One region of the Streptomyces sp. NPDC060000 genome, then DNA from elsewhere that is predicted to be linked to it. Evidence: riboswitches for the same ligand, from Rfam matches in the RefSeq annotation. Region 1 holds a riboswitch; each other region holds the start of a gene.

Region 1 (2,255 bases):
GCGGACCCCGATGCCGTACTCGGCGGAGAGGGCGGCGGCGAAGTGGGAGCTGTTCCAGCCCTCTACGACGAAGGAGATCACGCCGACCCGCGGGGCGTCGTCGCCGAACAGGGACAGCACCCTGACCTGCGGGACCTCGGCCAGGCCGTCCCGGACCTTCGCGATCAGGTACTCCTCGCGGGCGACCAGGCTGTCGAAGCCGGCCTCGGTGAGGGCCTTGCAGGCCGCGGCGATGGAGTAGGCGCCGATCACGTTCGGGGAACCGGCCTCGTGGCGGGCGGCGCTCTCGTGCCACTCCACGTCCACTCCCCCGTCCTCGCGCCGCGTGACCTTGCGGCTGGCGCCGCCGCCCGCGAGGTAGGGGTCGGCCTCGGCCAGCCAGTCGGCACGGCCGGCCAGGACGCCGGCGCCGAAGGGCGCGTACAGCTTGTGGCCGGAGAAGGCGACCCAGTCGACGTCCAGGTCCCGCACGGAGACCGGGTGGTGCGGGGCCAGCTGGGCCGCGTCCAGGACGATCCGGGCGCCGTGCGCGTGCGCGGCCGTGGCCAGCTCGCGCACCGGCCACAGCTCACCGGTGACGTTCGAGGCGCCGGTGACACAGACCAGGGCCGGGCCGTAGGGGTCGCGGCCTGCGAGGGCGCGCTCCAGTGTCTCCACGGCCTGGCGCGGGGTGCGCGGGGCGTCGAGGTAGGTGACCCGGGCGTCCTTCCAGGGCAGCAGCGAGGCGTGGTGCTCGGTCTCGAAGACGAAGACCTGGCAGTCGGCGGGCAGGGCCCGGGCCAGCAGGTTGAGGGAGTCCGTCGTCGAGCGGGTGAAGACCAGCTGGTCGTCGGGCCGGCAGTCCAGGAACTCGGTCACCGTCCTGCGGGCGTTCTCGAAGAGGTCCGTGGAGAGCTGGGAGAGGTAGCCGGCGCCGCGGTGGACGCTGCCGTAGTACGGGGCGTAGGCCGCCACGTCGTCCCAGACGCGCTGGAGGGCCGGGGCGCTGGCCGCGTAGTCGAGCGCCGCGTAGGTGACCTCGCCGCCCGTCACGAGCGGGACGGTGACATCCCGGCCGAGAACGGGCAGCGGGGCACAAACGGTCCGGGCGGCGGCAGCGGCGGAGACAGACATGGCGAACTCCCGTGAGAGGCGAGGGGGAACCGCCGTGCGAGCGGACATGGCTCGAGCACGGAGGAAGGTGAAAGGGGTGTGCGGAGGCGGGGCTCTACGCCCTATCGCATTCGCTTGCTCACGGAAGGCTCCCTCGACGACCAGGACCCCTGGTGGCGCTCACTCGGAAGAGTGCGAGGGGTCCGCGCTTGCCGTAGACCTCGCTGCCTACGGCCTGGTCTTCACCCGGGGCACCCCGCCACGGACGGAGGGTTGCCGGACAGTCGGCCGGGGCCTCATGACTGTCACTCATGACCTGGTACAGGAACGTACGTGACGTGATCGCCGTCCCGCAACCCGTGTCCGGATCGCGGGACGGCCACCGATGAACCGCTACGCGTTGCTGGCGGCCACCCAGCGCTCCAGGGCCCGCTTGGCCGCGCCCGAGTCGATCGACTCCGTCGCCCTGTCCATACCGGCCCGGAGCTGCTCCGCCAGCGTCCCGGCGCCCGGCTCGAGCGCCACCAGCGCCGCCGCCGAGTTCAGCAGCACGGCGTCCCGCACCGGGCCCGTCTCGCCCTCGAGAAGGCGGCGGGCGACCTCGGCGTTGTACGACGGGTCGCCGCCCCGCAGGGCCTCGACCGGAACCAGTCCGAGGCCGACCTCACGGGGGTCGAAGGTCTCCTCGGTGACCTTGCCGTCGCGGACGACCCACACATGGGACGTGGCCGTCGTGGTGAGCTCGTCGAGGCCGTCGTCGCCCCGGAAGACCAGGGACGAGTTGCCGCGCTCGGCGAAGACGCCCGCGACGACCGGCGCCATCCGCGGGTCCGCCACCCCGACCGCCTGGGCCCGCACCCGCGCGGGGTTGGTCAGCGGGCCGAGCACGTTGAACACCGTGCGGATGCCCAACTGACCGCGCGCGGCGCCCACATGACGCAGCGCCGGATGGAACTTGATGGCGAAGCAGAAGGTGATCCCGGCCTCGTGGGCGACCTCGGCCACCCGCTTCGGGGTCAGTTCCAGATTGACGCCGAGCTTCTCCAGCACGTCCGAGGCGCCGGACGCGGAGGACGCGGCCCGGTTGCCGTGCTTGACGACCGTGGCACCCGTGCCGGCGACGACGATCGCCGACATGGTGGAGATGTTGACCGTCTTCGCGC
Region 2 (2,255 bases), on a different contig from region 1:
CGCCGACTACGACCGGGCCCGCTCCATCGTCACCACGCTGATGGCGGCGCTGCCGTCCGGCAGTTACCTCTCCGTCAACGACGGTTCGCGGGGCATCGACCCGGTCTTCGAAGCGGCCCAGGACGCCTACAACGAAAGCGGCGCCGTCCCGTACAACCTGCGTACGGTCGACCAGATCACCGCGTACTTCGAGGGCCTGGAACTCCTGGACCCCGGCGTCGTCGCGGTCCCGCTCTGGCGCCCGGAGACCACCTCCCCCGCCCCGGACGTCATCGGCGAACACGGCGGCCTCGCCCGTAAGCCGTGACCGGCGCCGCCGCCGTCCCGGCAGGACGGCCGGCCGTCGCGCGCTGACGGTCCTTCCGCCGCACCGGCCCGTCACGGCCGGTGCGGCGGAGTTGTCCGACCCTCGTACCGATATTGACGGACAATGTGAGTACTACGTAAGGTCGACAGCGGCATTGAGTGTCAGCGTCCAGCCCTGGCTTGCTGACCGGCAACCCTCCTCCGCGGTGGGGTGCTCCAGGTGAAAGCCCGGCGGGGTCACCGACTCCGCAAGCGCGTGGCCCCGGTCGAGGGGCCTGAGAGGTGGAGGGCCAGCGTGCGGCACAGCGGCAACCCGAGTGCCTCGATCACGACCGCGGCGCTGTTCTCCGGATTCTCACGCCGTCGCCACATCGACCTGCAGCGGTCCGCCAGCTGTCTGTGTCAGGGCTGATCACGCCCCTTCCCGCCGGCTGACCCTCGCCCACCGCGCGGTCACGCCGTCGTCGACAGGGCCGAAGACATCGGCCGTCGACTCCCCTCCCCCTGAACAGTTCTGAGCAGTGCCGGCCCGTGGCGACCCGCGGGCCCGGCACCGTCCGCCCATCGCCACGGCCGTGCTCCGCCCCGGCATGTGCGCGGTGACCTTGGAGTAGGAGAACCATCCCGTGACAGCGCATCCGGATTCCCGTACCCACCGCTGGACGGCACTCGCCGCGCTGGTGACCGGCAGCCTGCTGCTGAGCGCCTGCTCGTCGAGCGGCAGCGGCACCTCCAGCGGCGAGGGCGGCCGGCCGAAGCCGGGCGGCTCCCTGACCTTCGCGGTGAGTTCCGACGCCGGCTGCGTGGACCCGCAGCAGGTGGGCAGCAACGACACCATCTACTCACTGCGTCAGGTCGTGGACTCCCTGACCGACCAGGATCCCAAGACCGGCAAGATCGTGCCGTGGCTCGCCAGGAGCTGGGACGTCAGCCCGGACACCACGACGTTCACGTTCCACCTGAGATCGGGTGTGACCTTCAGCGACGGGACACCGCTGACCGCGCAGGTGGTCAAGGACAACTTCGACGCCGTGCCGAAGCTCGGCGCCCTGGGGACGCTCGCCCAGGGATACCTGAGCGGCGTGGAGAGCACCACCGCGGTGGACGCGCTGACGGTGCGGGTGCGGTTCAAGCAGCCCAACGCGCAGTTCCTCCAGGCCACGGCGACACACTCGTTGGGGATCGAGTCGTCGGCGAGCGCGAAGGAGAGCCCGCAGGAGAAGTGCAGCAAGGGCGTGGCCGGTTCGGGGCCGTTCGTACTGAAGGGCTATGTGCAGAACCAGTCGATCACCCTGGCCAAACGCGACGGGTACACCTGGGGTTCCTCGCTGTGGACCAAGAAGGGCGAGGCGTACCTGGACAAGCTGGTGTTCAAGGTGGTGCCCGAGGCGGGCGTACGCAGCGGCAGCCTGCAGTCCGGCCAGGTGGACGCGATCGGCAGCGTCGGCAGGGCCAACGAGGCAGCGCTCAAGGGCGGCCAGGTGAACCTTCGGCAACGGGCCAACCCGGGCGTGGTGTTCAACCTGGGATTCAACAACTCCCGGGCGCTCCTCAAGGACACGAAGGTGCGTCAGGCGATCCTGTTCGCCATCGACCGGCAGCAGATCGTCGACGCCGTGTTTCCGACCGGCACCAAGCCGGCGACCAGCATTCTGGCGCACACCACGCCGGACTACACCGACCTCTCCGCCGGCCTGTCCTTCGACGCGGCCAAGGCGAAGTCACTGCTGGACTCGGCCGGTTGGAAGGCGGGCAGCGACGGCACCCGGGTCAAGGACGGGAAGAAGCTGAGCCTGACCGTCAAGTGGTTCGCCAACGCGGCCACCAACCAGCCCGCGCTGGAGCTGATCCAGCAGCAGCTCAAGGCCGTCGGCGTCGACGTGGTGCTCAAGCAGCTCCAGATCACCCAGTTCTCCCCCACGCTTCAGTCCGGTGACTTCGACGCGGTG
Region 3 (2,255 bases), on a different contig from region 1:
TGCTCCAGCAGGCCGCGACGGGCCGCGTACTCGCCGCCGAGCGGCTGCACGAACCCGGCCAGCTGCGGCCAGTGCATGTTGAGCAGCGGCCGGGCCATCAGCTCGGTGACCCTCCCGCCCTGGCCGGCCGTCCTGCCGGAGGCGGGCGAATCCAACTCCGTGCCCAGCGGACGGTCGTACATGCCCTTGACCAGGTCCACCCCGGGATCGGTGAGCAGCGGGCCGACGATCCCCGAGACGAAGTCGGAGGAGAACTCCCTCAGATCGGCGTCGATGAAACAGACGATGTCCCCGGTGGTGACCAGTAGCGAGCGCCACAGGACCTCGCCCTTGCCGGGCATGGCCGGTATGCGCGGCAGGATGTCGTCCCGGTGGACGACCCGCGCGCCGGCCGCCGCGGCCACCTGCGACGTACGGTCGGTCGACCCCGAGTCGACGACGACGATCTCGTCGACGAGCGGGACCTGGTGCATGAGGTCGTGCCGGATGATCGCGACGATGTCACCGACCGTCTCCTCCTCGTTCAGCGCGGGCAGGACGACGGACACCGACTGGTTCGTGGCGCGCTTCGCGGCCAGGATCCGGTGCAGCGGACGGTCGGTCAGGGACCAGGAGCGGGTGGTCAGCCAGCGCTCAGTTTCTTGCAGCACAGTCTGCGGCTCCTCACTGTCGTGATCACACCGGGTGCACGGAAGGTGACCGTGTGATCCATCTCGCGGTTCGGACGGCTATCTCAACTGTCCAGGCCTTCGGTTACAGTCTTGAACAACGCGGATGACCATCACATGTCCGAGGTCGCCCGCGTTCACAACTTCATACCGCTCATCCAGAGGGGCAGAGGGATACGGCCCGATGAAGCCCCGGCAACCCTCCAGCCGGTCTCGTGACGAACACTGATCCACTTCGGTGAACGCTCAGCGAGGCTCCCGGCTCGGGAAGGTGCCAAATCCGTCTCACGGCGAAGTGCGTCGTGAGGAAGATGAGGAGAAAGGGCCTCGCCTCAATGGCTGCGCAGACTGTTGCAAGCACGACCGCTGCAAGCACGACCGTTGCAAGCACCACCGACTCTACGACGACCCCCGCTGTCGACCTCGGTCCGGCCACCGCGTTGAGCTGCCGCGAGTGCGGTCACCGCGTGCCCCTCGGCCCGGTCTTCGCCTGCGAGGAGTGTTTCGGCCCGCTCGAGATCGCGTACGACTTCTCCTCCTACGACACGGAGGAGCTCCGCAAGCGCATCGAGGCGGGACCCGCGAACATCTGGCGCTACGCGCCGCTGCTGCCCGTCCCGGCGGACGTGGCCGACAAGCCCAACATCAACCCCGGCTGGACCAAGCTCGTGCAGGCCGACAACCTCGCCCGTGAGCTGGGCGTCGACGCCGGCAAGCTCTTCGTCAAGGACGACTCCGGCAACCCGACGCACTCCTTCAAGGACCGCGTCGTCGCCCAGGCCATCGAGGCCGCCCGCGCGTTCGGCTTCACCACGCTCTCCTGCTCCTCCACGGGCAACCTGGCCGGTGCGGTCGGCGCGGCCGCCGCCCGGGCCGGCTTCCGGTCCTGCGTGTTCATCCCGCACGACCTGGAGCAGGGCAAGGTCGTCATGGCCGCGATCTACGGCGGCGAACTCGTCGGCATCGAGGGCAACTACGACGACGTCAACCGCTTCTGCTCCGAGCTCATCGGCGACTCGGCGGGCGAGGGCTGGGGCTTCGTCAACGTCAACTTGCGGCCGTACTACGCCGAGGGTTCCAAGACGCTGGCGTACGAGATCTGCGAGCAGCTCGGCTGGCGGCTGCCGGACCAGTTGGTCGTGCCCATCGCCTCCGGTTCGCAGCTCACGAAGATCGACAAGGGGCTCCAGGAGCTGATCAGGCTCGGGCTGGTCGAGGACAAGCCGTACAAGATCTTCGGCGCGCAGGCGGAGGGGTGCTCCCCGGTGTCCGTGGCCTACAAGGCCGGGCACGACGTCGTGCGCCCGCAGAAGCCGAAGACCATCGCCAAGTCGCTGGCCATCGGCAACCCGGCGGACGGCCCCTACGTCCTCGACATCGCGCGTCGGACGGGCGGCGCGGTGGAGGACGTGAACGACGAGCAGGTGGTCGACGCGATCAAGCTGCTGGCGCGGACCGAGGGCATCTTCGCGGAGACCGCCGGCGGGGTGACGGTGGGTGTGACGCGCAAGCTGATCGAGAACGGTCTTCTCGACCCGACGCTCACCACCGTCGTGCTGAACACGGGTGACGGTCTGAAGACGCTGG

What was found. A riboswitch is a leader RNA that binds a small molecule or an ion and turns the genes downstream of it on or off. The one in region 1 is predicted to bind S-adenosylmethionine.
Region 2: it holds a riboswitch for S-adenosylmethionine, as region 1 does, so the genes downstream of both, ACFWBB_RS01065 (ABC transporter substrate-binding protein) here and ACFWBB_RS22080 (aminotransferase class V-fold PLP-dependent enzyme) in region 1, are expected to answer to the same signal.
Region 3: it holds a riboswitch for S-adenosylmethionine, as region 1 does, so the genes downstream of both, thrC (threonine synthase) here and ACFWBB_RS22080 (aminotransferase class V-fold PLP-dependent enzyme) in region 1, are expected to answer to the same signal.

What each region holds. Positions count from the first base shown of each region.
Region 1 covers NZ_JBHWUU010000041.1:60,887-63,141, forward strand. The annotation lists gene ACFWBB_RS22080 (aminotransferase class V-fold PLP-dependent enzyme) at 1-1,113, opposite strand, end outside; SAM riboswitch class IV at 1,293-1,409, opposite strand; gene trpD (anthranilate phosphoribosyltransferase) at 1,486-2,255, opposite strand, start outside.
Region 2 covers NZ_JBHWUU010000001.1:254,187-256,441, reverse strand. The annotation lists gene ACFWBB_RS01075 (SAM-dependent methyltransferase) at 1-307, shown strand, start outside; SAM riboswitch class IV at 458-567, shown strand; gene ACFWBB_RS01070 (putative leader peptide) at 527-718, shown strand; gene ACFWBB_RS01065 (ABC transporter substrate-binding protein) at 933-2,255, shown strand, end outside.
Region 3 covers NZ_JBHWUU010000089.1:11,496-13,750, reverse strand. The annotation lists gene ACFWBB_RS35340 (glucosyl-3-phosphoglycerate synthase) at 1-650, opposite strand, end outside; SAM riboswitch class I at 820-986, shown strand; gene thrC (threonine synthase) at 1,004-2,255, shown strand, end outside.